4 regions of the Bradyrhizobium sp. AZCC 1693 genome follow, and region 2 is predicted to be linked to each of the others. Evidence: predicted binding sites of a transcription regulator. Region 2 holds the regulator's gene; each other region holds the start of a gene.

Region 1 (7,811 bases), 1.8 Mb from region 2:
AGCGCCAGACCGCCTATGCCGGCGACCGCAAGGCCGGCGCCGGCAGCGATCATGACCGATGCGAAGCGCATTTCCGAGCGCAGCGCCGTTCGTTGCCCCGTGCGCTCCGATCCTCGCGTATAGCCGTGCACGATGATCTGCTCGCTGAAGGCGCCGCTGGCGTCGAGAATGTCGGTCAAGCCCGCGCTGGCGACCAGGATGCCAAGGATGATCAGTCCGGCGGGACCCATCAAACTCAACAGCAGTATTGGAAACAAGCCGATCAGGAAGATCGGCAGCAGTGGCAGCACGATGAACGACTCGGAGCCTCGCGTGCGCATGGGAGCAATCTCTTATGGGCAAATGAATGTAGCAGGTATCTTCTTAAATGGGGGCGAAAAGGCGCATCGCCACCCGCGTGCATGACACGGCTGGCATGCCGCCGGATCACGCCGGCTGCGCGGGCTATGGGCAAGCCGCATTTGGCGCCATCTTCGGCCCGGCGAGCCATGCGCACGCTGGGGTGCTTTGGCGCGGCCGTGGCCGTGCCTGGACGTCTGATGATGATGTGAAACGAGGGCTTACCCCACCGCCATCCCGGAGCGGATTTCGGCGCGCAGTTCGTCGATCAGCCTCAGACCGTTCTTGGTCTCGACATGCCAGAAGGTCCAGCCGTTGCAGGCGCCGGAGCCCTGCGCCACCGCGCCGATGCGGTGGATCGAGCCGACCTTGTCGCCGAGCATGATGGCGCCGTCGGCGCGAACCAGCGCGCCGTGACGCTTCCTGGAGTCGACCAGCCTGGTGCCGGGCGGAATCATGCCGCGCTCGATCAGTTCGGAGAACGCCACGCGGGGGGCGTCGCGTGCGGTCATGAACGGCGCCAGCGTCGCCTCGGGCAGCGGGTCGACGGCTGCGATGCGCGCTTCGGCCGCTTTCGCATAGGTCTTGTCGCGCTCGAAGCCGATGTAGCGGCGGCCGAGACGTTTTGCCACGGCACCCGTCGTGCCGGTGCCGTTGAAAGGATCAATCACGAGATCGCCGGGCTTCGACGACGACAGCAGCACGCGCGCCAGGAGGCCCTCGGGCTTCTGGGTCGGGTGTACTTTCTTGCCGTCGGCGCCCTTGAGGCGCTCTTCGCCGGTGCAAAGCGGGATCAGCCAGTCGGAACGCGCCTGCACGTCCTCGTTGGCGGCCTTCAGGGCTTCATAATTGAACGTATAGCCCTTGGCCTTCTCGTCGCGCGCCGCCCAGATCATGGTTTCATGGGCATTGGTGAAGCGGCGGCCGCGGAAATTCGGCATCGGATTGGTCTTGCGCCAGACGATGTCATTGAGAACCCAGAAGCCGAGGTCCTGCATGATCGCGCCGACGCGGAAAATATTGTGATAGGAGCCGATCACCCACAGCGTCGCCGACGGTTTCATGATCCGGCGGCAGGCCAGCAGCCACGCGCGGGTGAAATCGTCGTACGCCGCGAACGATGAGAACTTGTCCCAGTCGTCGTTGACGGCATCGACATGGGATTCGTCGGGGCGCTTGAGGTCGCCCTTCAGCTGCAGGTTATACGGCGGATCTGCGAATACCAGATCGACGGAACCCGCCGGAAGCTTCGACATCTCGGCGACGCAATCGCCGACGACGATACGAGCGCTGGACTCAGACTCAAATTTAGTGCGGGGCGCCCTTACAGACGCCCCGCGACGCGACACTACCATGACTCAATTACTCTGACTCAGGCGACGCTGTCGGCGACGCGGGACTAAACAACCGACTGGCGATACATTGACCGCGCAAAGTAAAAATCGACTTAACCAAGAATGTTATGGGCAAACATTGCGCAAAGAGATTGCAGGGGAACATTGCTCGCAGAGATTGCGGGCCGCTTGCGCACTAGGCAATTTTTGCCGGGCGGGCTATTGATTAACGGAATGGAAATTTTACGTGATTGCAGCGTTAGGTATTCGAGCAATCAGCCGGGGATGAGGAAATACCGCCATGCGTTACGATGATTTCCGCCGCAGCGACGACATTGAAGACCGTCGCGACGATGGCGGCGGCGGAATGGGTGGCGGTGGCGGCGGGTTTGGCCTGCCGATGGGCGGTGGCGGACTCGGCATCGGCACCATCATCGTGCTCGGCCTGGTCGGCTATGCCTTCGGCATCGATCCGCGCATCCTGATCGGCGGCGCCGAAATCCTCACCGGCGGCGGACAGGCGCCAACCTACCAGACCGATCGCCGGTCGGGGCCGGCCAAGACCGGCGCGCCGAAGGACGAAGTCGGCAGCATGATCTCAGGCATTCTCGGCGAGATCGACGACCGCTGGAGCGAGATCTTCCAGTCCAGCGGACAGAATTACACGGGACCGCGCATCGTGCTGTTTCGCAACGCCACCAATGGCGGCCGCTGCGGCATGGCGCAGTCGGCGATGGGGCCGTTCTACTGCCCGCCGGACAAGCAGATATTCCTCGACACCAGTTTCTTCCGCGAAGTCGAAACGCGCTTCCGCGGCTGTTCGGGCAGCGCCTGCAAATTCACGACGGCCTACATCATCGCGCATGAAGCGGGACATCACATCCAGAATCTGCTCGGCATCCTGCCGCGCGTGACGCGGCTGCAGCAGCAGGCCGGCAGCAAGGCCGAAGCCAACGCGCTGCAGGTCAAGGTCGAATTGCAGGCGGATTGTCTTTCCGGCGTCTGGGTCAACCGCGAGGAGAAGAAACGTCCGGGCTTCCTCGAAGCCGGCGATATCGAGGCGGCGCTCACCACGGCAAGCGCGATCGGCGACGACACGCTGCAACGGCAGTCGACGGGCAGGGTGGTGCCCGATAGCTTCACCCACGGCTCCGCGGCGCAGCGCAAGCAATGGTTCATGACCGGCTACAAGCAGGGTACGGTGCAGGCCTGCAACACGTTTGCGCAAGGCGCGTTGTGACGGTCTCGTGCCCCGGATGCTGCGCAGCACCGAAAGCGCGTTCACGCGCGTCTTCGACGCGCTATGGTGATGCGCTGCTGGTCCGGGGTCCGTGTTGTGTGACGCTACTTTGAGTTAGGTCCCGGCTCTGCGGAGCAGCGTGAAGACGCTGCACCGCGTCCGGGACACGAGGGATCGAGCGAAATGTCCTCCATCGATGAATCAAAACAATTCGTGCCGCTCAACATCGCGGTGCTGACGGTCTCGGATACGCGCTCGCTGGCCGATGACAAATCGGGCGCCACGCTGGCGGAGCGGCTGACCGCGGCCGGTCATCTTCTTGCCGCGCGCGAGATCATCGTCGACGACATCGATGCGATCCGCGTCATCATCAAGCGATGGATCGCCGACGAGGGCGTCGATGCCATCATCACCACCGGCGGCACCGGTTTCACCGGTCGCGACGTGACGCCGGAGGCGGTCGAGCCGCTGTTCGAAAAGCGGATGGACGGCTTTTCCATCGCCTTCCACATGCTGAGCCACGCCAAGATCGGCACCTCGACGGTGCAGAGCCGCGCCACCGCGGGAGTAGCGGGGGCGACCTTCATCTTCTGCCTGCCGGGATCGCCGGGGGCCTGCCGCGATGCATGGGACGGCATCCTCGCCGCTCAACTTGATTACCGCACGCGCCCCTGCAATTTCGTCGAGATCATGCCGCGGCTGGACGAGCACCTAAGGCGGCCTAAAGCACAAGGCGCTTCAGCCTGATCAGCAGCGCGCCTATCGCGCGCCACATGTTACGCCAGGCTTCGATGCGCAATTGATGCGCACGCTTGATATGGAAGTCGATGAGTTCAGGCGTAACGCGCCGCTGACTATCGCGACGCCCCGGCTTCACAGTTCCAGTTCCCAGGTTTCGCCGATCAGGTCCTGGCCGAAACTGCGGTGCGGCTCGGTGGCGACCAGCTTGAATCCGGCTTCCTGATAGATCTTGCGGGCGGCGACCAGGATGCTCTGGGTCCACAGCGTGATTCTGCGATAACCGCAGGCCTTCGCGAACGCGATGCATTCGGCGACCAGCCGATGACCGAGGCCCTGGCCGCGCCCGGCGGGATCTACCAGCAGCAATCGGAGCTTGGCGACGTCGTCGGTGTGCCGCACCAGAAATATCGAGCCGACCTGTGCTCCCTCGATATCAGCGATCCAGCAGCGTTCCCGCGATGCGTCGAACGAGCTAAGGAACTTGGCCGCGATCTCCGCTACGCGCCCCTCGAACGAGGAATCCCAACCGTATTCGCGGGCGTAGAGCGCGCCATGGCTCTGCACCACCCATCCCATGTCTCCGGGGCGCGGCTCGCGCAGCGTCGCCGGTCGTGGTGCGGCACTGATATCGTCGCCGAGAAGGCGCTCGATGTCGGCCATTGCCCCGATCAGGCGCTCCCTGCCGCCGTGCGGCAGCGAGCCAAGCATCGCCGCGACGTCGTCCTTTGTACTGCGCTCGAGTTTGGCGAACGCCTGACGGCCCTTGGCGGTCAATGCGAGCCGGTATTGCCGGCGGTCGGACGGCAGCGGTTCGCGGGTGATCAATCCGCCTTCATCGAAATTCTGCACGATCCGGCTGAGATAGCCGGCATCGAGGCCCAGCTCGGCGCCGATCTCCTTTGCCGAGAGATCCTGGCGGTGGGCGAGTTCGTACAGCACCCGGGCCTCGCTCAGCGAGAAGGGGCTCTTCAGGAGCTGCTGGTCCAGCACGCCGAGCTTGCGGGTGTAAAAGCGGTTAAAGGCGCGAACCGCCGCGACTTCATGTTCGGAATCCAGTTGGGACATGATACTCCCTCGATATTTGCCATTGTCAAATATATAGTTGCTCTTGGCAAGTATATATTTGACCGCAGGCATCCTGCGAGGCGCCAGGCCCGCTCTACTTTGCATGGGGTTGTTTTCGATATTTTGTGTCTGGGCCCTGCGGTGTACCGCTTTAGGCGACGACCATGATCCGGCTGCGCAACTGGGTGCGCGCCGAGCGGCCGAGCTGGCGCAACAGCCGCGTCTCGGAACGACGCGAATCCGGCCGGTAGCCGCCAAGCCGCTCATAATGATCGCGCGCTATCAGCAACCCCTGTTCCGCCGACGGCCCGGTAATCATGCGGGCGACGAATTTGAAGCCGTCGCGCAGCCGCGCGTCGCCATAGGGCGAGCGGGCATAGCGAAACACCCCGGCGCGCGGCCGGTCGCTGCTCGATACGTTCTGGATGAACTGGGTGGTCTCGTCGATCCACCCATTGTCGAGCACCGCGCCGGCGTGCAGGAACATCAGCCATGGCGAGCGCGCCGCCCGCGCGCCGGCAGCCAGCGCCGCGGCGCGTGTTCCTTCAAACCTGAGAAAGCGACAGCCGGCGACGTCCGCCACCCGTTCGATCACGCCATTGCCGGCCCTGTCGACCAGCAGCACCTCGCGGATGACGCCGGCTGCGGCGCCCGGCACCAGCGCCGCCAGCGTTGCGACGGCGGGCTGCTCGACCCCTTCGGTTGGAATGATCACGCTCAACATGGATGAGGCTTCGATGGCTCAAACGGTGGAAAACGCTGCACCGTTATCACCTTGTCACGATCAAAGCAGCCGTTTGCGCGCAGTTATTTTGTGGCAGTGGCGGCCGGCGGCTCTTCCGGCGTTTGCGCTTCGTGTGAATTGTCGATGTTGTTCTTGATTTGTTCTTTTGGCATGCTATGTTCGCTTCATGAGCCGAGCATCCTCTCATGCCCTCAAGCACCCGCCGGTCACGGCGCCCTCCGAGCCGGCGGGTGCGACACCTTTTCATGAGCTTGCGGTCGCCATCGAACGCAAGCGGCGGCGCGGGCGCGGCGCGCAGTCCAACGAGAGCGGCCGGTTCGAGGCCGAGGCGCGGGTCGCCTTCGACGACGGCTGGCAGAGCCTGGACGAGCTGCCGCCGTTCAAGACGACGGTGTCGCTGGATACCTCGCGCAAGGTCATCACCCGCAACGACTCGCCCGACATCGGGTTCGACCGTTCGATCAATCCCTATCGCGGCTGCGAGCATGGCTGCGTCTATTGCTTCGCACGGCCGACCCACGCCTTTCTCGGTCTGTCGCCCGGGCTCGATTTCGAATCCAAGCTGCTCGCCAAGCCGGACGCGCCGGAACTGCTCGAGAAGGAACTGGCCGCCTCGGGTTACGAGCCGCGCATGATCGCGATCGGCACCAACACCGATCCCTATCAGCCGATCGAGCGCGAACACAAAATCATGCGCGGCATTCTCGAAGTGCTCGATCGGGCCGGCCATCCCGTCGGCATCGTCACCAAATCGGTGCTGGTGACGCGCGACATCGATATTCTGCAGCGGATGGCGAAACGCAATCTGGCCAAGGTTGCGATATCAGTGACCACGCTCGATCCCAAGCTTGCGCGCACCATGGAGCCGCGCGCCTCGACGCCGCCGAAGCGGCTGGAGGCGCTGCGGCAATTGTCGCAGGCCGGCATTCCAGCAACTGTGATGGTCGCCCCCGTCATTCCCGCGCTGAACGATTCCGAGATCGAACGCATTCTCGACGCCGCGGCCCATGCCGGCGTCAAGGAAGCAAGCTACGTGCTGCTGCGGCTGCCGCTGGAAGTGCGCGACTTGTTTCGCGAATGGCTGATGGCGAACTATCCCGACCGTTACCGTCACGTCTTCACCCTGATCCGCGACATGCGCGGCGGGCGCGACTACGACTCGCAATGGGGAACGCGGATGAAGGGCACCGGCCCGATGGCCTGGATGATCGGACGCCGGTTCGAAATCGCCTGCGAAAAGCTCGGCCTCAACAAGCGCCGCGCGAAACTGACGACAGATCATTTCGTCAAGCCGAAGCGGAGCGGACAGCAACTGAGTTTGTTCTAGAAGCCGTTATTGCGAGCGCAAGCGACGTGTCCGCCGTAGCTCAAAGAACGAAGGCGGGAGCAATCCATGTCGTCACGGAACTTCGTCGCTTGCGATGATGTTAATGACGTTGGAGAGTAAGATGAGCGGAAAATCGCCGAAACCTGTTCCCCGGTTCACGGTCATAACGCTCGGCGTAACGGATATGCGCGCCAGCATCGCGTTTTACGAAGCGCTCGGTTTTGCCCGAAAAATGCACGCAACCGGCGAGGCGGTCGCTTTCTTCGACACCGGCGGCACGCTGATCGCGCTGTTCCCGTGGGATCAACTCGCCCGCGACGTCACGCTGCCGGATGAGCCTCGGCCGAAAACTTTTCGCGGAACGACGCTCGCCTGGAATTGCGGCTCCGTCGAGGAGGTCGACGCCGTGCTGGATTTCGCCATCCCCTGCGGCGCGTCGCTATTGAAGCCCGCGCACAAGACCGATTATGGCGGCTACTCCGGCTATTTCGGCGATCCCGACAACCATCCCTGGGAAGTCGTGGTCGCGCCCGGCATCGAGGTCGGCGATGACCGGCGGGTTCACCTGCCGGATTAAACCCAAGATGATATGGCTGTGCCACTTCTATCTGGCGGCGAAGTGCGGTATTTCGGCTTGATGAACCAGAAACCCACGCCGGGATCGAAAAAGCAGCCGCTCGTCATCTTGACGACGACGCGCCTGATTCTGCGCGCTGCGGTCGAAGAGGATATACCGATTCTGCAGGATCTGATCCTTGGCGACAGCGATGTGATGCGCTTTGCCTTTTCCGGAACTCCGATGGCAAGGGACGCCGCCGAAGATTTCATCCGGAGATCATTCACCTTCGGCGAAAGCCTCACAGGGATGGCGGTTCTGACCGAAAAGCCCGCGGGCGAAGCCATCGGCTTTGCCGGCTTGTCTCCATGCCAGGCGCTGGGGGCCGACGATTTTGAAATCGGATTTGTCCTTGCGCGCCGGGCATGGGGCAGGGGGATCGCAACCGAAGTCGGCGAGGCGCA
Region 2 (7,811 bases):
TCGCCGTTTGTCCTGGGCATGGCCGGGGCAGCCGTCTGGCTAACCATCGCACTCGGGTTGGGCGTCATCCTGTTTGCCGTCGAGGCATTTGTCATTCCTTCCTACCTGGAGGAATGGGGAGAGATGCTTCTGGGTCTGGCGCTCATGGTAGCACCGTGGACGGTCGGCTACGAGCCGGGCGCAGCTACGGTGAGCAGCGTGTTGTCGGGCCTTCTGGTGATCCTGTTTGCTGTCTGGGAGCTGATGACGGATCGTGATTTCAGCACCTGGTGGCACGATCGCTGGCATCACGGCGCCGGCTGAGGATGGGAGTTAGTCGCCCCGTCGGCCGACCGCTATCGGGTAGCGGTCGGCCGCGACGGGCGTTGTCTTGAGCGTGACGGCTGCGCGGATCAGCGTCAGCGCCTGGCCGCCCTTCATCGACACGCTGCGCCGATGGGTTTGCGCAGAGTCTGGCGCCGGCCGCCTAGCACCCCCGACAGATGCCTCGCATGGATTTGGCGAGCTGTGCATCTTCTTGGGTCAAGGGCTCGTACGGCTTTTGCTGTGCGGCCTGGTGGGCCTCATTGGCCTTTTGCCGCGCGGCCCGCGCGGTCTCCTGCCGCTGATAGCAGGCCTCGCGTTCGGCTCTCGCCTCGATGAAGCGGCATTGCTCTGCCGCCGCAGCGGATGCCGGGGCTGCTATCGCGACAGCAACTGAAAGGCAGGCAGCAAGTTTCATACGGTGGCTCGCGCTCAAGATTCTCGTGCAGCACTGTAGCGCCAGCCGTGGTGCATTTCTTCAGGTTTCTGCATCCGTTCCGCTAGCGGCCGCAATACACCGTCCGGTAGTCTTGTGCTCTCCACGAGATCGTAAGGTGTAACCACGTGGCGGAGCAGGGCGACACGTCAGGCCGGAAGCGGGGCTATGCCGGGACCTGGCCGCCGCGCGCGACGGCGCCTATCGGCGGCCTTGCGCCGTCGCGTCCTGCGTTCTGGCCGCCGTTGATCGAAACTTTGCGCGCGTGGGTGCGTGCGGAAGCTGGCGCCGGGCGGCTGCTGCCCTGGGTGCCGGTGGCGTTCGGCACCGGGATTGCGCTCTATTTCGCCGCCGACCATGAACCGGTGCTCTCAGCCGCCGCCGTCGTCGCCATCGCGCTATGCGCGGTGGCGGTTCTGTTGCGGCGGCAAAAATTCTTTCCCATCGCCGTCATGATTGCGGCGGTCGCGGCCGGCTTTGCGATCGCGACCTGGAAGACGGCGCGGATCGCGCATGGTGTGCTGGCGCGGCCGATGTTTTCGGTATCGCTGACCGGTTTTGTCGAGACCCGCGACATCCGCGAGCGTACCGACCGCTTTGTCCTGCGCGTCGTCACCATGGAAAGCGCGCGCGGGACGATAAAGCTCGAACGCGTGCGGCTGTCGGTGAAGAAGGGCACGGCGCCCGAGGTTGGCAGCTTTGTCGAATTGAAGGCGCGGCTGTTGCCGCCGCTCATCCCGGTGCGGCCGGGCAGCTACGATTTCAGCCGCGACATGTTCTTCGCCGGCATCGGCGCTTCCGGCTTCGTGATGGGCGCGATCAAGGCCGCGGAGCCGCCTGCCACCGGCGGCGGGCTGCGCCTGCGCTATTCGGCGTTCATGCAGGGCCTGCGCGACACCATCGACGCGCGGATCAGGACCGCGCTGGACGGCGACAAGCGCGCGATTGCTACCGCGCTGTTGACCGGGCGGCGCGACGCGATCTCTCAGCCGGTGAACGACGCGATGTTCATCTCAGGTCTGGGCCATGTGCTTTCGATCTCCGGCTATCACATGGCCGTCGTCGCCGGCGTCGTGTTCTTCGCGGTGCGGGCGCTGCTGGCGTTGTTTCCAACGCTCACCGTCGGCTACGCCATCAAGAAATGGTCGGCGGCGGCGGCGCTCGCAGCCGCCGCGTTCTATCTGTTGCTGTCGGGGGCGGAGGTCGCGACGCAGCGCTCCTTCTTCATGACGGCGGTGGTGCTGATCGCGGTCATGGTCGATCGCCGGGCGGTTACGTTTCGCACGCTCGCGGTCGCGGCCCTGATCGTGCTGACGGTCGCGCCGGAAGCGCTGGTGCATCCGAGTTTCCAGATGTCGTTTGCCGCCACGCTGGGCCTGGTGGCGCTGGTGCAGATCGGCATGCCGCGTCTGCTTGCAACCGCAGATCATACCGCAACCGCGCGTGCGGCGCTGTGGGGCGGCCGCGAGCTCACGATGCTGCTGCTGGCCTCGCTGGTGGCGGGGCTCGCAACCATGCCTTACGCGGCCTTTCATTTCCACCGGGTCACGCCCTACGGCGTGCTCGCCAATCTGGCGGCGATGCCGGTGGTTTCAGCCGTGGTGATGCCGGCGGGCCTGCTCGGCCTCGTCGCGATGCCGTTCGGTTTCGATCGCCTGTTCTGGATGATCATGGGCACAGGCATCGACTGGATGATCGCGGTGACGCAATGGGTCGCGGCGTTGCCCGGCGCGGTCGGGCGGGTGCCGGCGTTCGGCATCGGCCCGCTGATTGCCGCCAGTCTCGGCATCATCCTGCTCGGCCTGCTGCGCACGCCGTTGCGCTGGTCGGGCGCCGTACTGGTGCTATCGGCGGCGCTGTGGGCGGCGAGGGTGCCGCAGCCGGATATTCTGATCTCTGCCGACGGCCGCCATGTCGGCGTCCGCGGCCAGGACGGCCAGCTCCATCTGATGCATGCGGCCAAAGGCTCCCGCGATGTCTTCCTGCTGAAGGAGTGGCTGGCGGCGGATGCGGACGCGCGTACGGCGGCCGATGCGTCGCTCACCGCAGGCGTCTCATGCGACGACCTTGGCTGCGTGATGCAATCCGCTGGCGGCCTGGTCGCGCAGGCGCTCAGGCCCGAGGCGCTGTCGGACGATTGCGAGCGCGCGGCGCTCATTGTGACGCTACGGCAGGCACCCGCGTCATGCGCGGCTTCGGTCATCGATGCCGACCGGCTGCGGCGGCAGGGCGCAATGGCGTTGCAACGCAGCCGAGAGGGGTTTGTCGTCGAAGCGGCCAAACCGAGGGGCATTGACCGTCCGTGGTCGCCGGCCGCAGCCGAGGAGCGCGAGGCAGACGCCACCGTTCTTGCGCCGCGTGTTGTGCCGCCTCGCGCGGTCGACGCCACGCCGGCCGAGGCAGACCTTCAGGCGGAGGAGTAGACGACCTTCAGTGCTCGTCGACCGAGGGACTTGAGCGACTGGCTGGTATTTCGAACGCGCCGAGGTGGAATTCCTCCGGCGCGTCGGGAGACGACGGGAGGTTGACCAGCGTGAACGACGCCTCGGGGAATTGCTGCCAGATCGCGAGATCTTCAGCCGTGATGGTGAGCCAGCCGTACCGGAACATGTACCGTCCGGGCTCCGTGACGCGTCCGGCTCTTTGCCATGTGACTTTGTTGACCACCGACCGCCCCGGTGCCGAGTTTCTCAAAAAACCATATCACCGCGATCCGCCGGCCTGAACCGGCGGATCGCATGTGGATCGTATTCTATCCGGTCACGATGGATTCGGCCGGTGGCGCTTCCGTCACCTTCGGCGCACGTTCGCCCTCGGTTACCGGCAATTGCAGCACGGTTGCGCGCTGGCCTTCGCAAAGCTGCGTCACCAGCACATGGCTTCCGTCCGGAAATTCGATCGCGTCATGATGACGGTCGGATACTTCCGGTTCGATCTGGTTGAACTTGCCGACCCGCCAGTCGGTGGTCCGCGTCCAGATCCACCGGTTGTCGTATTTGACGTCTTCGGCGAACGCCAGTTCGGTGCCGGGAAGCATGCAGACCGCTACTGCGGGCTCGCGTTCCGACGCGAAGCCGCGGGTGGACGTACCGCGGAATGTCGTGGTGATCAGCGTCTCGCCGACCTTGGCAGGCCGCGTCGCCACAGCGTGCAGGCTATAGTCACACATCGGATGGCTCCCTCGTTTGAGATAGCGCCCCGTGTCTGGAAGGAGGCACAGGCCTCTATCAGAGCTGACTTGGCGCAGAGCGTTTTCTTGCTTCTGGGCATTTCTGCGACCGGCGCGCTGCGTCTAAATCACAAACGCGCTAACACAGTTTGGTTCCCGGCATGCCGCAAAAAACCCCGGCCGAAGGCCGGGGCTGTTGTCGCGGTCGTGTCTGCAACCCGACGGTTCAATATTTTCGGTACAGCCCGATCAGCTTGCCCTGAATCCGGACCCGGTTCGGCGGCAGGATGCGCACTTCATAGGCGGTGTTGGCGGGCTCCAGCGCAATCGAGGCGCCGCGGCGGCGGAAGCGCTTCAGGGTGGCTTCCTCCTCGTCGATCAGCGCCACCACGATGTCGCCGGTGTCGGCGGTCTCGTTGCGCTGGATCAGCGCCATGTCGCCGTCGAGAATGCCGGCATCCACCATGGAATCGCCGCGCACTTCGAGCGCGTAATGCTCGCCGGAGCCGAGCATATCGGGCGGCACGCTGATGGTGTGGCTGCGGGTCTGCAGCGCCTCGATCGGCGTACCGGCGGCGATCCGGCCCATCACGGGCACGGCGACCGGGCGGTTGCCGTCGTCCTCGGTGGCCGGCGCGCTCACCGTGCGCTTGCCGAGCGTGCCTTCGATGACGCTCGGCGTGAAGCCGCGGCGGCCGTTGCCGGCGGCAGCCAGCTCCGGCAGCTTGATGACTTCGATGGCGCGGGCGCGGTTGGGCAGGCGGCGGATGAAGCCGCGCTCCTCCAGTGCCGTAATGAGACGGTGGATTCCGGATTTCGAGCGCAGGTCGAGCGCGTCCTTCATCTCGTCGAAGGAGGGCGGTACGCCGGCTTCCTTCAACCGTTCATTGATGAAACGCAGAAGTTCATACTGTTTGCGCGTAAGCATCGCGAGCAATCCCCCGGTTGGCGTCGTCTTTCGGTCCCGAATCTCCAGGGTCCATCGCGGGAGTCGTCAAAACTCCCAACCATGGACACTAGCAGTCGAAACAAATCATGAACGGACACTATATGTTCGATATGTGTTCCGCAACCACTTAATTTCAAGTGAACGCATTGCGGCTTCGGCTGAAGACACCCTTAAACGTGCCGTTCAGGGCGTCATTCCGGCAGCCGGAGCAGCTCGCAACGCGAACCCTTTGCCGCAGCCGGCGCGAACGGCGGACGTATCACAAGTGCCCGTGCCGCAGCGAGATTCCCCAATAGCGATGAGTCCTGGTGGTTCACCGGAACCGCGATCAGGGTGCCGTCTTCGCGCGCTTCTAGGCGGGCCCGAAGATAGTCCTCGCGCTGGTCGTTGGCGGCGAGATCGCGCCCCAGTTCGGCGCCTTCGCGCGGATGATGGACGGTGTCGCGGCCCGATAATGCACGAATCAACGGCACCAGAAACAGGAAGCCGCAGACATAGGAGGAGACGGGATTGCCGGGCAGGCCGATCACCCGCATTGCACCCAGCCTGCCATGCATCATCGGCTTGCCCGGCCGCATCGCTATGCGCCAGAACGCCATCGCCGTGCCCTCGGCCTCCAGCGACCGCTTGACCAGGTCATGGTCGCCGACCGAGGCCCCGCCCATGGTGATCAGGATATCTGCTTCAAGCTCGCGGGCGCGGCGGATGCCTTGCGCGGTGGCGGCGACCGTGTCGGCGGCGATCCCGAGATCGAGGACCTCGGCGCCCTCGGCGCGCGCCAGCGCACGGATTCCGTAGCCGTTCGAATAGACGATCTGGCCCGGGCCCGGGGTCGACCCCGGCATCACCAGCTCGTCGCCGGTCGCAAGCACGGCGACCTTTGGGCGGCGGTGCACCGCTAGCTCCGGATAGTTCATGCCGGCGGCGAGCGACAAATCGCGGTCGGCGAGCCGGCGCCCTCGCTTGAGCAAGACGTCGCCTTCACTGAAATCGACGCCGGCGGGCCGGATATGCCGGCCAGAAACGGCGGCGTCCGTGATGGTGATATGATCGCCGTCGACGCCGGTGTCTTCCTGGATGATGACGGCATCGGCGCCATCAGGGATCACGCCGCCGGTGAAGATCCGCACCGCTTCGCCTCGGCCGACCTTGCGCTCGAACGGGCGGCCGGCCGCGACCTCGCCGATCACCTTCAGCCGCGCGCTGAGGTCGGCGGCATCCGCCGCGCGCACCGCATAGCCGTCCATCGCCGACATCGCCTGCGGCGGTTGCGTCCGCCGTGCCGCGACGTCGCGCGCCAGCACGCGATGATAGGCGGCATCGAGCGCCACCATCTCCTCTGGCAACGGTTCGGCGCCGGCAAGGATCGCAGCAAGCGCATCGGCGACAGGCATCAAGGCCACGGGCAGACCTCCTAGAGCGTTTTCCAGCGAGGTGGAAACCGGTTCGCGTCAAGAAAACGCGTCAAATCAAAAACCTGGAGCCCCGTTCCGATTTCCATCGGAACGGAAAAGGCTAGACTTCGAGTGCGGTCACTGCCCTTGCCACGTCATCCGTCGATGTCACGTGGATGGCACAAAGGCCGCGAGCCCGCGCCCCTTCGATATTGGCAGCCGAGTCGTCGAAGAACAGGATTCGCGACGCCGGCACGCCGATCGCTTTTACCACATGATCATAGGCTTCCGCGTCGGGTTTGCGCAAACCGATGCTCGAGGACAGGAATATCTGGCGGAAATGGCTGAGCACGTCGGCATAGGCCTGCGAGAAATGCGCGACATGGGCCGGATTGGTGTTGGAGAAAGCATAGAGCGGCATGCGTTTGGCGGCGCCGGCCAGCAAAGGCGCAATGCCCGGCATCTCGCCGGTGAAGATCGCGTTCCAGCCTTCCAGGAACTGCGCGTCGGTGATGCCGATGCCGAGCGACTGGCGCAGGCTCGCAAAGAACGCGGCGTCATCGATCTGGCCGATCTCGTGATGCTTGAAACTGTCGTTGACGACAAAACGCCCGGCGAGGTCGGCGGGCGCGCAGCCCGCGTGCTGCGCCCAGTTCGCCATTACCTGATCGAAGCTGATGTCGAGCACGACACGGCCGAGGTCGAACAGCAAAACGTCGGCGGAGGAGGGCGCTGGCGGCAAATTCATGGCCATCGTTTACAAAACTGGTCAGGTATCGGCAACGGGCTGGACCGAATTCGGCCCGATCCGGCGCTTAAGCCGGTGCGCGAGCTGTGCTATAGCGCTTTCGGGCGACCTGGACGCCGGTTCGCATCAGGAAGACGCGTCAAAAATTAGAGCCTTGGGTCGAAATGGGGGAGTGATGGCATGAAAATCCTGGGCGGAATTTTGCGCGCTACCGTCGTGATCGTCGCGCTGGCGGGGCCCGTCTGGGCTCAGAATAGTGTTCCGAAATACGGTGATCCCGACAAGGTCAAGACACCGTCGGAAATCGCGGCCGAGAAGGAAGCCGAGAAAGCCTACCGGCGGTCGCTCGGCAACATCCCGGAACAGAAGAGTTCGGACCCCTGGGGAACGGTGCGCAGCGACAGCGCGCCGCCGAAGGCGGTGGCCAAGGCGCCGCCGGCCAAGCCAAAAGCCAAATCCGCCGAGGGCGCCGCAAAGTAAAAGAAGGCGGCGCCGGCCTCGTGGTCGTGGAATCGACCTGCTCATAGCTCGGCGTGGAGGGCCCATTCCGCAACCTTCCGCCGCAATTCGGCTACTGGCTGGGCACCTGCGCCAAGCGTGGTTTTGGAACCCGGCCCTCCACCTGGCAAAACAGGCTGCAGGAAGCCGATTAGTCGACTTCGAATCCGTAGCCCGCATGAGCGTAGCGATGCGGGGTAAAATGGGGCTCCGGGTATCGCTCCGCTCATCGGGCTACCGGGCAAGCCGGAAGCCGATAAAAAGCCGTAATGGCCCGGGGGCCGGCGTGCCTTGATCCGACCAAAAAGCCATTG
Region 3 (7,811 bases), 6.2 Mb from region 2:
CGGTGGCATATGGGTTCTCGACGGCGCGTCCGGCCGGACCGGCGGCGGCACCCGCGAGGGCTCCGGAGCGCGGTTGAGGCTCACGAGCCATGTGAGGAGATGGGCGCCAAGCTGTTGAAGCATCGGCAGGGAGGGTTCGTGGGTAACGGCGGCCTGTATGTGCATGCAGCAAGACATAGCGTGCGCGTCTTGACGGACGGTTCAGGTGAAACTGCAAGCACGCCTAAAATTGTACCTGAAATTGTAAGTGACGCCGTCAGGTCTCGATTGGGCATGAATAACAATGAGGCCGCCCTGTCCGGCGGCCTCATCGCGAGAGCTAGCTTTCCGGCTGCTCTACATCAGGCGGCCGGGGGCTGGCGTCCGGCGCCTCTTCACTCCTGGCCGAAAGGTCGGCGGCCTTTTCGAGAAAGCCTGCGGCGACGTCCGGATCCGTGGTGGCCATTGCAAACTTCAAAAAGGTTGCTGCTTGTTCCGTTAGATATTTTTTTCCCGCCACAATCTGGTTCCCCGTTACTACCCGTTACTCTCAGTCGCTTCCGCTCCGATTACGCACTGCGGCGGAATCCGTTCCGGACAAAAGGTACAAAAGTGAACTTGAGGCAGCGCCAGGAAATGGAACCCGGCGGGCGTTCGGCGCCGGGCACAAAAGGGCAGGGCCGGAGGCGTGCGCCGGGTTCGCGGCGTCAGTCCTCGCCCAGGAGTTTTCCGGTTCTCTTGTGGATGAAATGAAGCCGGGTACAGGCGAGGCAGATGACGGAAACATGGGAATTGGAACTGGCCTCGTCCTCCGGCGAGGTTGCCGGAAGCCAATGCTGCACATTGGTGCCCAGCCGAGGGCATTTGAAAAGGATATGTCGGCCCATACACGGGAATATGCAGAACTTGTTTGGCGGGTCACCTCCGTATGGTTGCGTAGTTGGACGGTTCCAGCCGGGGAAATGCGAGATCGCGCCCTGCTTGGCGGCAGGCGGAAAGCGCCCCTCGCGGTGCTGGCCTGTTTCGACCCCTGGTGGCCGGTTTTGCAGTTACAGTTTTGCAGTTAACGGTGGCCCAATTTGATTTTGGGCTTAGGCTTGACTGCCTCACAACAAGATGAGGCAACGCCCATGAAGTCTCTCTCAACCAGGAGTTTCATCACAGGTTCGGCAATCTGTATGGCGTTTGCAGCTTTGGATGGAGCCGCCCTGGCGGAGTCACTGGGTTATCAATGCCGCGCCGCCGTCCGCGCGGAAATGAAGGGACCTGATTGCCGGATGGCGCTCCCCCCTAGCCCGACCAGTCACTGCAATATACCTGCTAACGCCGAGGTCGAGGTTATGGACAATAAAATCAATGAATGCGTCAAGCGGGGTGGTCCGCGACGACAATCAAAAACCGGATCATGATGGAGGTCCAGAGGCCGCCTGGCATCGAACCACGCCCCGGAAGGGCGTCTGGTCAAAACAGAACACGTAACGCAGCCTTACTTCTAGACGTGCTTTGATGGTTGAAGCCCCGGCGACGAAAGCCATTCGCTCATATGCGAGCCGGTTTCGGCTTGGCGGGCTCTGCGCAAAAGCGCCTCTCGTACAGCTGCGGATTCCGGGGATTGCGGCCAGGGATTCCGATTGAACGCGACCATGCGGTCCGATCGAATGCGGCCACCTGTTCCGACGAAGGCGGCCGGGGTGTCGTTGCCGGCGTGAGGAGTTGGGTCAGCTTTTCTTGGCGGCGTCAAGATTGGCACGTTGGGCAGCTATTTTTCGCATGCTGTCTCCTTTGAGGATGAGGCGGTGAGCGTTGTGGACGAGGCGATCGAGGACGGCATCGGCGATGGTCGGGTCGGCGATGACCTCGTGCCAATGCTCGATCGGCACCTGGCTGGTGATGATGGTCGATCCACGCTGGTGGCGATCGTCGACGACTTCGAGGAGATCGCGGCGCTGCTCGCCAGTAAGCGGGGCAAGGCCCCAATCATCCAGGATGAGTAAATCGACCCTCGATAGCGTCTTAAGGAGCCGCGCGTAGCGTCCGTCGCCGCGGGCAAGGGCCAGAGCTTCGAACAGCCTTGGCAGGCGATGGTATAAGACCGATCGATTATCGCGGCATGCCTTGTGGCCGAGCGCGCAGGCGATCCAGCTCTTGCCGACGCCGGTCGGCCCGGTGATGAGCAAATTTTGCTTGCGGCCGATCCAATCGCCATCGACGAGCTTGGCAAAGAAGGCGCGGTCGATGCCGCGCGGAGCGCGCAGATCGACATCTTCGACGATTGCGGTCTGCCGTAGCGAGGCGAACTTCAGGCGCACGATGAGCCTTTTGTTCTCTCGCTCGGTTGCTTCGCGATCGATCATCAGGCCGAGGCGCTGCTCGAAGGTCAGCGCGGTGACGTCCGGTTGGCGTTGCTGATCATCGAAGGCCTTGGCCATGCCGGCGAGCCCGAGAGCGGCGAGACGTTCGTGGGTGTGGTTGCTGAGCATAAGGTCTCCTTGTTGCTGGTCAGTGGTAGTAGCCGCGGCCACGGATGTTGCCGTGCTGGATGGGATCGGCGTCGGGGGTGGTGTCGGGAAGGAAGGCCTTGTCCAGGCCGGTCTTGAGGATCGAGGCGATCGACCGATAGCTCGCTGAGCCGATGCTGATCCCACGGCGGCATGCGGCTTCGAGACGTTGCGTCCCATAGGTCTTTTCCAACCGCAGGATGCCGAGACAGGATCGGAAGCCCTGCTCGGGATGCGGCTTTGTCCGCATGATCGCCTCGCACAGCGCGATCGTGGACGGACCGATCTGCTCGGCGGCGGCCAGCAGACGCGCCGGCGTCCAGAAGGCGTATCGGCGATGCGCGCTCGGCATGTGCTCGGGGATCGTGGTGTGGCGGCGCTTCACGCCCGAGCGGGCGTGGCTGGCGATGCGGGTGCCGCGATGGAACACCTCGATGGTAGCCTCGGTGGCCCGCACCTCGACGACCTGGCGGATCAGGCGGGATGGCACCGAGTAGAAGTGTCCCTGAACTTCGACGTGGTAATCCGGTGCCACGCGGGCACGACGCCATTCGGCGTACTGATAGGGCTCGGCCGGCAGCGGCATCAGCGCCGGACGATCGATGGTGTTGAAGAACTCGCGGCGGCTGGCACCGAGCTTGCGCATCAGGCGGGCGTTGAGTTCGTCGACCAGGATGCGGATCGCGACGTTCAACTCGGCGAGCGAGAAGAAGCGCCGGTTGCGCAGCCGGGCCAAAATCCATCGCTGGACGATAAGAACCGCCGCCTCGACCTTGGCCTTATCGCGCGGCTTGCGCGGCCGGGCCGGCATAATGGTGGTGCCGTAATGGGCGGCGAGATCCTGGTAGGTCCGGTTGACGCCCGGCTCGTAGCGGCTCACCACCGTCACCCCGGCCTTCAGATTGTCGCAGACGAGCGCCTTCGGCACCCCGCCCAGGAAGCTAAGCGCATCCACATGGGCGCCGATCCAGTCGGGCAGCGTCTCGCTGAACCGGGCTTGGGCAAAGGTGTAATTCGACGCTCCCATGACCGCGACGAAGATCTTGGCGGCGCGCACCTCCCCGGTGAGCCCGTCGAACACCGGCATGGTATCGCCGGCGAAGTCCACGAACAGCTTTTCGCCGGCCGCGTGGGTCTGTCGCATGGTCGCCGTGACCCCGTGGCGCCATTCGACGTAGAGGTCGCAGAACCGGCTGTATCCGTAGCCGTCGGGATGATGACCGCGGTATTCCTCCCACAGCAGCGCCAGCGTCACGCCGCGGCGGCGCAGCTCGGCATGGATCTGTCCCCACTCCGGAAGCGGCTTCGATCGCGGTGGGTTATAGCCAGCCGGCGCAAACAGCTTGCGCTCCAGCGCGGTGTCGTCGAGCTCCTCCGGTATCGGCCAGGTGATGCCGATCACCGCGGCGCGGCGGACATACTCCGCGATCGCCGTGCGGCCGATCCCGACCGATCGGGAGATCACCCGATCGCTCGCCCCACAGGCATACTTCAGGCGCAGAACTTCTCGAATCTTCCGCATCGGCAATCTCTCGGCGGGCATCAGACCTCCCATTGCGTGGACCGCAAAAGGAGGACCTTGCCCCGTTCAGATTGCCGACAACGCGCCCCGTCTCACCCTATCAACAGGGTGGCCGCCTTCGTTCGGATTGGCTGGCCGCTTTCGATCGGAATCGGTGACCGCTTTCCGTCGGAATCGGTGGCCGCCTTGCCTCGGATTCCGCATACAGCGCCAGGTGGAAGCAATTTGGCTTCCTTGCGTAGGCGCTTCGCCTCTTTGGCAAGTCGTTCTTCAAGGGATTGAGTCTGCTTGAAACGGCGACGCTTCATGACACAACCTCGTAGTTTTTTGCGGGTCCTAACCGCAGGGTTTTGAGGAAATACCGATCCTAATATGCCGTCGCCGGGCGATCCGTTCCCAGGTGAACAATTCACAAATTAGGACACCGCTAACTCTGAATTAGGACACGGGGCTCGGAATACGGACAGTACCGACCTTCGCGAAAAGAACATATTGCGAACATGGAACAAAGGTGGTACAGGATTCCTATACGCCATCGAATCCCGAAACCTGCCACCGCCCGTTTGTCCCGCTCGCGAATCCCCGCCATAAGGAGCACGTATTATGTCCGCCACTGCCCTGCGTATCGTTGAAGGATCCTCCATGGATAAGACCAAGGCCCTGTCCGCCGCGCTCTCCCAGATCGAGCGCCAGTTCGGCAAGGGCTCGGTGATGAAGCTGGGCAAGAACGACCGCTCGATGGACATCGAGACCATTTCCTCGGGCTCGCTTGGACTCGATATCGCGCTCGGCGTCGGCGGGTTGCCGAAGGGGCGGGTGGTCGAAATCTATGGGCCGGAATCGTCGGGCAAAACCACGCTGGCGCTGCACACGGTGGCGGAAGGGCAGAAGAAGGGCGGCATCTGCGCCTTCATCGACGCCGAACACGCGCTCGATCCGGTCTATGCGCGCAAGCTCGGCGTCAACATCGACGAACTCTTGATCTCGCAGCCCGACACCGGCGAGCAGGCGCTGGAAATCTGCGACACGCTGGTGCGCTCCGGCGCGGTCGACGTGCTGGTGGTCGACTCGGTGGCCGCCCTGGTGCCGAAGGCCGAACTCGAGGGCGAGATGGGCGATGCGCTGCCGGGGTTGCAGGCGCGGCTGATGAGCCAGGCGCTGCGCAAGCTCACCGCCTCGATCAACAAGTCCAACACCATGGTGATCTTCATCAACCAGATCCGCATGAAGATCGGGGTGATGTACGGCTCGCCGGAAACCACCACCGGCGGCAATGCCTTGAAATTTTACGCCTCCGTCCGCCTCGACATCCGCCGCATCGGCGCGATCAAGGAGCGCGACGAAGTCGTCGGCAACACCACCCGCGTCAAGGTGGTGAAGAACAAGCTGGCGCCGCCCTTCAAGCAGGTCGAGTTCGACATCATGTATGGCGAGGGCGTCTCCAAGATGGGCGAGATCCTCGATCTCGGCGTCAAGGCCGGCATCGTCGAAAAATCCGGCGCCTGGTTCTCCTATGACAGCCAGCGGCTGGGGCAGGGACGCGAGAACTCAAAAGCGTTTCTCAAGGCCAATCCCGACATGGTCGCCAAGATCGAGACGGCGATCCGCCAGAACTCCGGCCTGATCGCCGAGCAGATCCTCGCCGGCCCCGCCGAGCGCGACGCCGATGGCGAGGAGCCGGCGGAGGAATAAGTTTCCGACGCTTCAGGCCGATAAGGCTTGAAACGCGACAGACGGGCGCTGCGGACGTTGAGTTGCCGACGTCTTCAGCGCCCGTTTTGTTTCCGCGAATTATTTGTCTATTTGCGCCGTCATTCCGGGATGGTCCGAAGGACCAGACCTCAGATGTGCAACTACGCATCGGGGAATCTCGAGATTCCCCGATGCGTAGTTGCACATCTGAGGTTCGCGCTAAAGCGCGCCCCGGAATGACGGCCTTTCGGCCGTCACTCAGCCGCTTGCGCGTAGTCCGCGACCGGCGGGCACGAGCACACCAGATTGCGGTCGCCATAGACATTGTCGACCCGACCCACCGGGCTCCAGTATTTGTCCGTGCGCGAGACGCCGTCGGGGAAACAACCCTTGGCTCGGCTATAGGCGCGGGCCCACGCATCGTCGGCGATGTCGTGCACGGTGTGCGGGGCGTGGCGCAGCGGCGAGGCCTCGACCTTCCAGCGGCCGGCCTCGATCTCCGTGATCTCGCTTCGGATCGCGATCATGGCGTCGCAAAAACGATCCAGCTCCGCCTTCGATTCCGATTCGGTCGGCTCGATCATCAGCGTGCCCGGCACCGGGAAACTCATGGTCGGCGCGTGGAAGCCATAGTCGATCAGGCGTTTGGCGATGTCGTCGACGGTAACGCCGCTGGTCGTCTTTAGCGCACGGGGATCGACGATGCATTCATGGGCGACGCGGCCTTTTGCGTTCCGGTAGAGCACCGGGAAATGCGGATCGAGCCGGTTCGCGATATAGTTGGCGTTCAGGATCGCGATCTCGGTGGCGCGCCTCAATCCTTCGCCCGACATCATCAAAATGTAGATGTAGGAAATCGTCAGGATCGACGCTGAGCCGAACGGCGCCGCCGACACCGGCCCGACGGAAGCCGGCTCCGTGCCATCGGTTGCGGGATGCCCCGACAGATAGGGCGCGAGGTGGGCCTTGACGCCGATCGGCCCCATGCCCGGGCCGCCGCCGCCATGCGGGATGCAGAAGGTCTTGTGCAGATTGAGGTGGGAGACATCGGCGCCGTAATCGCCGGGTCGCGACAGCCCGACCTGCGCGTTCATGTTGGCGCCGTCGAGATAGACCTGGCCGCCATGGCCGTGAACGATGTCGCAGATATCGCGGATGTGCTCCTCGAACACGCCATGCGTCGAGGGATAGGTGATCATGACGGCGGCGAGGTTTTTCGAATGCTTCTCCGCCTTGGCGCGGAGGTCGTCGACGTCGACATCGCCGCGCGCGTCGCAGGCGGTCACCACCACCTCCATGCCGGCCATGTGGGCGGAGGCCGGATTGGTGCCGTGGGCGGAGGAGGGGATCAGGCACACCTTGCGATGAGGCTCGCCGCGGGCGGCGTGATAGGCCCGGATCGCGAGCAGTCCGGCATATTCGCCCTGCGCGCCCGAATTCGGCTGCAGCGAGATCGCGTCATAGCCGGTGATGTCGCACAGCGCTTTCTCAAGCCGTCTGAACAACACATGATAGCCCTTGGCCTGCTCGGACGGCGCGAACGGATGCAGGCTGCCGAACTCAGGCCACGTCAATGGAATCATCTCCGTGGTCGCGTTGAGCTTCATGGTGCAGGAGCCCAGCGGGATCATGGCGCGGTCGAGCGCGAGGTCGCGATCGCTGAGCTTGCGCATGTAGCGCAGCAGTTCGGTCTCGGAGCGGTGCGCGTGGAACACCGGATGGGTGAGGAAGGCGCTGTCGCGCTTCAGCCCCGCCGGCAGCGTCTCGCGCGCGCCGACCTCGATGTCGGCATAGCTCAGCTTGCCGCCGAACGCGCGCCACACCGCTTCGACGGTCGCTTGCGTCGTGGTCTCGTCCAGCGCGATGCCCAGCCGGCCTTCACCGATGCGCAGATTGATTGCTTCAGCATGCGCCCGGACGACGATCTCGCCTTGTCTGGTACCCACATCCACCGTCACGGTGTCGAAGAACGTCTCGCTCTTCAATGCAAAGCCAAGCTTGCGCAAGCCTGCCGCCAGCACCGCGGCGCGGCGGTGCACCGTTCGCGCGATATGCGTCAGCCCCTCCGGGCCGTGATAAACCGCATACATCGAGGCGATCACCGCCAGCAGCACCTGCGC
Region 4 (7,811 bases), 1.1 Mb from region 2:
TGTCCCCGCATCGAGATCATGGCGTTGATAGCGGAGGAGCCGCCGATCACCTTGCCGCGGGGATAGGCGAGCGACCGGCCATTGAGCCCGGGCTCCGGCTCGGTCCGAAACATCCAGTCCGAACGGGGATTGCCGATCGCAAAGAGATAGCCGACCGGGATATGAAACCAGATCCAGTTGTCGTTGCCGCCGGCCTCGAGGATCAGCACGCGGTTTTTCGGATCCGCCGACAGCCGGTTGGCCATGATGCAGCCGGCTGTTCCCGCGCCAACCACGATATAATCGAAATCACCTTCAAGCCGTTTCGGCATCTTTCAGTTTCCACCCACCGACGCCGTCATGCCCGGACAAAAGCGCGAAGCGCGTCTTCGCGCCAGATGTTCCGGGCATCCACGTCTTTTCTGTCCTATTAGTCAGACGTGGATGGCCGGGACAAGCCTGGACAAGCCCGGCCATGACGACTCGGACGGGAGGTCTGCCGGCAGGGTGCGTGGTTGGACCGTCCCTTGCATGCTACAGGGGCAGAAGCGTTCAACCCCGGAAAGCCTGTTATCTCCATGCCCATCGTCAACCGCGTCGCCGAGTTTCAACCCGACATCCAGGCCTGGCGTCGGGATATTCATGAACACCCGGAACTGCTCTACGACGTGCACCGCACTGCGGCATTGGTGGCGGACCGGTTGCGGGAATTCGGCTGCGACGAGGTTATTACCGGTGTCGGCCGCACCGGCGTCGTCGGCGTCATCAAGGGCAACAGGCCCGCCGGCAACGGTGACGTGAAGGTCATCGGGCTGCGGGCGGATATGGACGCGCTGCCGATCGACGAGGCGACCAATCTGCCCTACGCATCCAGGACGAAGGGCCTGATGCACGCCTGCGGTCATGACGGCCACACCGCCATGCTGCTGGGTGCGGCGCGCTATCTCGCCGAGACCCGCAATTTCGCAGGCGATGCGGTCGTGATCTTCCAGCCGGCCGAAGAGGGCGGCGCGGGCGCCGTCGCAATGATCAAGGACGGGCTGATGGACCGTTTCGGTATCGAGCAGGTCTACGGCATGCATAACGGTCCGGGCATTCCGGTCGGCGCGTTCGCGCTCCGGCCCGGTCCGATCATGGCCGGCGGCGATGCCGTCGTCATCAAGATCGAGGGGCGCGGCGGCCACGCCGCACAGCCGCACAAAAGCATCGATTCCGTCCTGGTCGGCGCGCAGTTGATCACGGCGCTGCAGTCGATCGTGTCGCGCAGCGTCGATCCGCTGGAATCGGCTGTCATTTCGATGTGCGAATTTCACGCCGGCCACGCCCGCAATGTGATCCCGCAAACCGCGAAACTGGCGGGCACCGTCCGTACACTGGACAGTGAAGTGCGGAAAATGGTGGAAAGGCGGGTCCGCGAGGTCGTCGCCGGCGTGGCGCAGGTCACCGGCGCCAGGATCGATCTGACCTACGATCGCGGCTATCCGGTAACGGTCAATCATGCCCTGCAGACGGATGTCGCGACGCGGGCAGCCAGAGACATCGCCGGCGATGCCAATGTGCATGTGATGCCGCCGCTGATGGCCGGCGAGGATTTTGCCTTCATGCTGGAGCAGCGGCCGGGTGCGCTGATCTTCTGCGGCAACGGCGACAGCGCAGGGCTGCATCACCCCGCGTACAATTTCAACGACGAGGCGATCGTGTTCGGCACCTCCTACTGGATCAAGCTGGTCGAGAACACGCTGGCCGCGTGACCCGCCAAGGGGCGGGCTAAGGCTGCGCCGGGCTTTTCCAGCGCTGGTCGGCCAAGCCCCCGGGTGGAATGGGGCTCTGCGGCATAGTGTTGGGTGGACCGCCGCTTGCATGCTAAGGAAGCACGAGCGTTCCAACCTTTGAGGCCAGAGAATTCCCATGCCCATCGTCAACCGCGTCGCCGATCTGCAACCCGATATTCAGGCCTGGCGCCGCGATATCCATGAAAATCCCGAATTGCTGTACGAGGTCCACCGCACCGCAGCATTCGTGGCAGACCGCCTGCGCGAATTCGGCTGCGACGAGGTGACGACGGGCCTCGGCCGCACCGGCGTCGTCGGCGTCATCAAGGGCAAGCAGCCCGGCAATGGCGAGATCAAGGTGATCGGGCTTCGCGCCGACATGGACGCGCTGCCGATCGAGGAAGCGACCAACCTTCCCCATGCTTCCAAGACGCCGGGCCTGATGCACGCCTGCGGCCATGACGGTCACACCGCGATGCTTTTGGGTGCAGCGCGGTACCTCGCCGAGACCCGGAATTTCGCCGGCGACGCGGTCGTGATTTTCCAGCCGGCCGAGGAGGGCGGCGCGGGCGCCGCCGCCATGATCGAGGACGGGCTGATGGACCGGTTCGGCATCGAGCAGGTCTACGGCATGCATAATGGCCCAGGGATTCCGGTCGGCTCCTTTGCCATCCGGTCCGGTCCTGTCATGGCTGCGACCGACTCGATCGACATCAAGATCGAAGGGCTCGGCGGTCACGCCGCGCGCCCGAACAAGTGCATCGATTCCGTGCTCGTCGGCTCTGAGCTTATCACCGCCCTGCAGTCGATCGTCTCAAGGACCCTCGATCCGCTGGACTCGGCGGTGATCTCGATCTGCGAGTTCCACGCCGGCAACGCCCGCAACGTGATCCCGCAGACCGCCGAACTCCGCGGCACGGTGCGGACGCTGACGCCGGAAGTGCGCGAAACGGTCGAACGGCGCGTCCGCGAGGTGTGTGAGGGCGTGGCCAAGATGACCGGCGCCAAAATCGATCTGGTTTACGAGCGCGGCTATCCCGTCACCAAAAACCATGCCGAGCCGACCGACTTCGCCACAGAGGTGGCCAGGGAAGTGGCCGGCGCCCAGAACGTCCATGAGATGCCGCCGTTGATGGGTGCGGAAGATTTTTCCTACATGCTGGAAGCGCGGCCGGGCGCCTTCATCTTCTGCGGCAACGGCGACAGCGCAGGGCTCCATCACCCCGCCTATGATTTCAACGACGAGGCGATCGTGTACGGCACCTCGTACTGGATCAAGCTGGTCGAGAACAAGCTGGCGGCGGCGTAACTCGCATCGCACGTTCATGAACTTCGATCGCACATGAAGTGCGAGGTCACATCAAGGAAGGCCCGTATCTCCAATACGGGCCTTCTTTATTTGCCGCTCAGCCGCGACTTGAGATGTTGGCATTGTGCTCGGTTCGCGCCGGAAGAGGTGGGTCGCGCGCTGCACGGTGCCGGGGCTGAAGGGGACCCGCGCAGCGCGTCGACCGTATGGGAGCGTCATGGCGTGACCAGACGTCCCACATTCCCTTGAGAATGCGATTGTGTCTTCCATCAATTAATGGTTGCAGATGGGATTGTCAATTTTCCCGTTGTATTTCACCAGAAATTGCGGCTGCCGGATTGGCGGAATTCAGGCCGCATGTGCTGATTTTCGCAGCACGCCGGCGGCGATTTTGAGATCCTGGACGAAGCGCTGGTATTCGCGTGCCTTGGCGTCGGCATCGGGCAATCGCAACAGATAGGATGGGTGCACCGTCACCAGCGCCCTGGTGCCGTCATCGAGATCGATCGGGCGGCCGCGGTTCTTGTTGATCGGGGTAATTTTTCCGAACACGCTCTGCGCTGCGGTGGCGCCCATCGCCACCACCAGGTCGGGCTTGATCGCGGCCAGTTCACGTTCGTACCACTGCCGACACGCCCTGATCTCCGGCGTGTTCGGCTTCTGGTGCAGGCGGATTTTTCCGCGCGGCACGAACTTGAAATGCTTGACCGCATTGGTGACGTAGACTGTGCGGCGGTCGATCCCGGCTTCTTCCAGCGCGCGATCGAGCATTTGCCCTGCGGGTCCGACGAACGGTTTGCCGGCGAGGTCTTCCTTGTCGCCGGGCTGCTCGCCGACCAGCATGATCCGCGCCGTTTGCCGGCCTTCGCCGAACACGGTCTGGGTCGCATGCTTGTAGAGATGACAGGCGCGGCAATCGGCGGCTTCCTCGCGCAGGGTTTCGATGTCGTCCTGACCTTTTTTACGGACCATGGGCGGCTCCGGCCGTTTCTGCGCCTTGTGCGGTTCGGTGACGCCATTTTCGATCATCGCGCTGGTTGAACGTTCCGCACCTTCGATCAGGGACTTAATCAACGAGGCCTCCGGCAGGTTCCTCCAGTATTTCCGGGGCATCTCCTTCTGCATGGCCTGCACTTTCAGCCGGGCGGGATTGAAAATGCTGGCGCAGTAACTGCGCCAGATTTCCTCCAGCCGATCCACGGTCGGTGCTTCGCTTTTGGCGACCCCCGGCGTGATCGAGACGGCATGGCCGTCCCAATGCGCGCAGACATCGGGCGTCAGGATCGACCAGGGCATATCGGCAAAACGGCGCGCGAAGAAGGGGGCGGCCAGTTTGACGATGTGATGCTCCGGTTCGAACCAGGCCACGAAATGCGACTTCTGCTCGCGGCCGACTTCGCGGAAGCGGACAAAGGCATGCATCTTGTGCTCGTCGCGGTGCACGGCCTTTGCCATCGCGGCGATCTCGGCCACGTCAGGATCAGTCGCAATGTCGAGCAGATCGTGATGACTTCGCAGCCGCCATAGCAGCCGATAGAGCAGGGCGAACCGCTCGGGGTTGCTGTGCAGGATCGCGACCCCTGCCAGTTCAACGAATTTGGCAGGTACGTTGAAGGTGCCGTGTGGCGGCTCCAGCGGCGCCGTCGGCGCGAACAGTTCGGGCGCATCATCAGCGACGCGCCAGCTCACGTCGGAGGGTTTCACATCGTTCAGCGCCAGCGCGCGGGCGGCTTTACGCCAGCCGTCGAAATCGGTTTCGCTGTCGAGGGTGATGTGGTGCATTCGTGCGGGGTTGGCATCCGCCAGGATTTCCAGCTTACGTTGCACATCCATCGCTGAATCCCTTTGATTCCACTAATGAATCGGCCAAGTGTCGATCTCGATTGACTCTGCCGGGCCGGTTAGCTTTATATTAGAACATATCATGAACAAATGGGCTGGCCGCGGGTTCATTAGGAAAAAGCGGTAAGGCCAAAATTTCTAAGGGAGCGGCGCATGAGCACCGCACGCACAAGCACGCTTGCGAATTTGCGCGGACGCATCGAGCGGATCGAGACGCATGGCGATGCGCATGATCTCAACAAGATCGCGCTCGGCCATGCGGTAGCGGATGCTGTGCTGCAGGGCGGTCTTGCGCTCGCCGCGGTGCATGAAGTGTTCGCCGAGGGCCATCAGAGCGCGGCGGCCACGGGATTCATCACGGGGCTGGCGGGAAGGGTATCGCCGCGCCGGCCGCTGGTCTGGGTGCGGCAGGACTTTTCGGAAATTGAATCGGGTGCACTGTCGCTGAGCGGGCTTTGCGAGCTGGGTCTCGATCCGCGGCTGCTCGTGACCGTGCGCGCGCCCGATACCGACGCCGCGTTGCGGACCGCCGCCGACGCGCTGGCCTGCGATGCGCTCGGCGCCGTCGTGCTGGAAGTCTGGGGGCAGGCGCGTCAGCTCGATCTCGTCGCCAGCCGCAAACTTACATTGGCCGCGGCAGCCTCCGGCGTCACCGCATTGCTGCTGCGGATGGCGGCGGAGCCGCGACCCTCGACCGCGGAGACCAGATGGATCGTGCGCGCGGCGCATTCGCCGCCGTCAGCCCCGTGGACCGCCTGGGGCGCGCCCGTCTTCGACGCGCAACTGGTTCGTAACCGTCATGGCCCGGTCGGCCGCTGGATCATGGAATGGAATTGTGATGAGTGCCTCTTCAGAGAACCGTCGGCGTATCCTCAGCCTGTGGCTGCCACGCCTGCCCATCGACCGCATCAAGCGCAAGGTAGGGAACGACAACGAAGAGCTGGATAAAACCCCCAGCGTCGTCGTCGCCAAGCAGCACAACGCCATTCTGATTTATGCGCTTGATGAGTTGGCTGTACACGCCGGCCTCTCGATCGGCCTGCCGCTCGCCAATGCCCGCGCGATCTGCCCCGAACTGACGGTGTTCGACGCCGACGAAGTCGCCGATCGCAAGACGCTTGAATACATCGCCGACTGGTGCGACCGCTTCACGCCGCTGGTGGCGCTCGATCCGCCGCATGGGCTCTATCTCGACATCACCGGCTGCGCCCACCTGTTCGGCGGCGAGCGCGCGCTGTTGCAGGCCGTCAGCGGCGCGCTGAGCCGTCGCGGCTTTGCGGTCAGCGCCGCAATCGCCTCGACCTCGATCTGCGCCCGCACGCTGACGCGCCAGACTTCCGGAAAGATCGTTGCCGATGGCGAGGAGGCGGAAGCCGTCAGCCCGCTGCCGGTGTCCGCGCTCGGCGCCGGTGACGCCATCACCGTCGGCCTGCGCCGCGCGGGGTTAAAGATCATCGGCGACGTCGCCTCGCGCGGACGCCACGAAATCACGGCGCGGTTCGGCTCGGGTTTCACCACGCTCTTGGAGCAGGCGCTGGGCGAGGGCGATGCCCCGATCAGTCCCCGAAAGCCGCTGCCGGATTACATCGTCGAAAAGCGCTTTCCCGAACCGGTCGCCACCGACACCGTGATCGCGATGAACCTGTCCGCGCTCGCCGCCATGCTGGTCACGGCGATGGACAGACAGGGCAAGGGCGCCCGGCGGCTGGACGCAAGTTTTTTTCGCACCGACGGCGCGGTGCGCACCATCTCGGTCGATACCGGCCGTCCAGTGACGAAGCCAGAGGTGATCGACCGCCTGTTTCGCGAGCGGCTCGATGCGCTGAACGATCCCCTCGATCCCGGCTTCGGCTTCGATCTCATCAGGCTGTCCGCCAGCCGCACCGAAATCGTGGTGCAGCAGCAGCGCGACCTCGACGCCAATGTCCACGACAATGACGAACTGTCCGCGCTGATCGACCGCATCGCCGCGCGCATCGGCGGAAAACGCGTCGTCGTGCACCTGCCGCAGGATACCCACATCCCCGAGCGCGCGGTGATGGCCGTAGCCGCACAGCATCATCTGGCGGCCGCCGCGCAGGCGGCATGGCCGGAGCGTATCGAGAGCGAGCCGCCGCTGCGGCCGTTGAGGCTGTTCGACAGGCCGGAGCCCATCAAGGTGCCGTTCGCGACCGTGCCCGACGGCCCGCCGCATCAGTTCACCTGGCGGCGCGTGACGCACGCGGTGGTGCGGGTGGAGGGGCCCGAACGCATCGCCATGGAATGGTGGAAGCAAGGCGGCGATGGCCCGACGCGAGATTATTTCCGCATCGAGGATGAAGCGGGGCTTCGCTTCTGGATCTTTCGCGACGGGCTCTATGAAAGCGAGCTGGCCGACGCGGAGGGCGAACCCGCGCCGGTCAGATGGTTCGTGCACGGGCTGTTCGCATGAAAGGCCTTGCCAACATTTCCGGTTATGCCGAGATCGGCATCACCACCAATTTCTCGTTCCTGCGCGGCGGCTCGGATCCGCGCGCCTATGTGCATCAGGCAAGCGAACTCGGCATTCCCGCCATCGGCATCGCCGACCACAACACGCTGGCCGGCGTGGTGCGCGCGTACAAGGAACTCGAAAACCCTGAGGTCAAGCACAAGCCAAAGCTCCTGATCGGCGCGCGCCTCGTCTTTATCGACGGCACCCCTGACATCCTGGTCTATCCGCGCGACCGCGCCGCCTATGGCCGGCTGTGCCAGTTGCTTACCCGCGGCAAGCGCGGCGACGACATCACGCGGATCGAAAAGGGCGAATGCCATCTGAGGTTCGATGACCTGCTGGAATTTTCCGAAGGCCAGCTTCTGGTGCTGACGCTGCCGCATCGTTTCGACGCGGCGAATGCGCAAGAAATTCTGCAGCGACTGAAGACCAGCCG

What was found. The regulator LexA, encoded in region 2, represses DNA repair genes until DNA is damaged. The targets are predictions, from matches to a motif close to TGTTCNNNNTGTGTTCNG.
Region 1: a site for LexA is predicted at 5,592-5,609, ahead of V1293_RS15095 (PA0069 family radical SAM protein). Genes of this name have one in related genera too.
Region 3: a site for LexA is predicted at 4,483-4,500, ahead of recA (recombinase RecA). Genes of this name have one in related genera too.
Region 4: a site for LexA is predicted at 4,974-4,991, ahead of V1293_RS11920 (ImuA family protein). Genes of this name have one in related genera too.

What each region holds. Positions count from the first base shown of each region.
Region 1 covers NZ_JAZHSD010000001.1:3,165,073-3,172,883, reverse strand. The annotation lists gene V1293_RS15125 (hypothetical protein) at 1-320, opposite strand, end outside; gene V1293_RS15120 (site-specific DNA-methyltransferase) at 561-1,694, opposite strand; gene ypfJ (KPN_02809 family neutral zinc metallopeptidase) at 1,975-2,913, shown strand; gene moaB (molybdenum cofactor biosynthesis protein B) at 3,097-3,660, shown strand; gene V1293_RS15105 (bifunctional helix-turn-helix transcriptional regulator/GNAT family N-acetyltransferase) at 3,787-4,719, opposite strand; gene V1293_RS15100 (glycosyl transferase) at 4,871-5,443, opposite strand; gene V1293_RS15095 (PA0069 family radical SAM protein) at 5,631-6,791, shown strand; gene V1293_RS15090 (VOC family protein) at 6,913-7,368, shown strand; gene V1293_RS15085 (GNAT family N-acetyltransferase) at 7,429-7,811, shown strand, end outside.
Region 2 covers NZ_JAZHSD010000001.1:1,328,681-1,336,491, reverse strand. The annotation lists gene V1293_RS06640 (SPW repeat protein) at 1-303, shown strand, start outside; gene V1293_RS06635 (hypothetical protein) at 467-721, opposite strand; gene V1293_RS06630 (ComEC/Rec2 family competence protein) at 868-3,162, shown strand; gene V1293_RS06625 (hypothetical protein) at 3,170-3,349, opposite strand; gene V1293_RS06620 (hypothetical protein) at 3,492-3,908, opposite strand; gene lexA (transcriptional repressor LexA) at 4,135-4,836, opposite strand; gene V1293_RS06610 (molybdopterin molybdotransferase MoeA) at 5,049-6,260, opposite strand; gene V1293_RS06605 (HAD-IA family hydrolase) at 6,373-6,999, opposite strand; gene V1293_RS06600 (hypothetical protein) at 7,180-7,479, shown strand.
Region 3 covers NZ_JAZHSD010000001.1:7,514,846-7,522,656, forward strand. The annotation lists gene V1293_RS35645 (hypothetical protein) at 320-499, opposite strand; gene istB (IS21-like element helper ATPase IstB) at 1,698-2,459, opposite strand; gene istA (IS21 family transposase) at 2,479-4,020, opposite strand; gene V1293_RS35660 (hypothetical protein) at 4,092-4,307, opposite strand; gene recA (recombinase RecA) at 4,603-5,691, shown strand; gene gcvP (aminomethyl-transferring glycine dehydrogenase) at 5,946-7,811, opposite strand, start outside.
Region 4 covers NZ_JAZHSD010000001.1:2,445,878-2,453,688, reverse strand. The annotation lists gene V1293_RS11940 (GMC family oxidoreductase) at 1-311, opposite strand, end outside; gene V1293_RS11935 (M20 aminoacylase family protein) at 558-1,730, shown strand; gene V1293_RS11930 (M20 aminoacylase family protein) at 1,888-3,060, shown strand; gene V1293_RS11925 (UdgX family uracil-DNA binding protein) at 3,409-4,842, opposite strand; gene V1293_RS11920 (ImuA family protein) at 5,056-5,850, shown strand; gene V1293_RS11915 (Y-family DNA polymerase) at 5,741-7,333, shown strand; gene V1293_RS11910 (error-prone DNA polymerase) at 7,330-7,811, shown strand, end outside.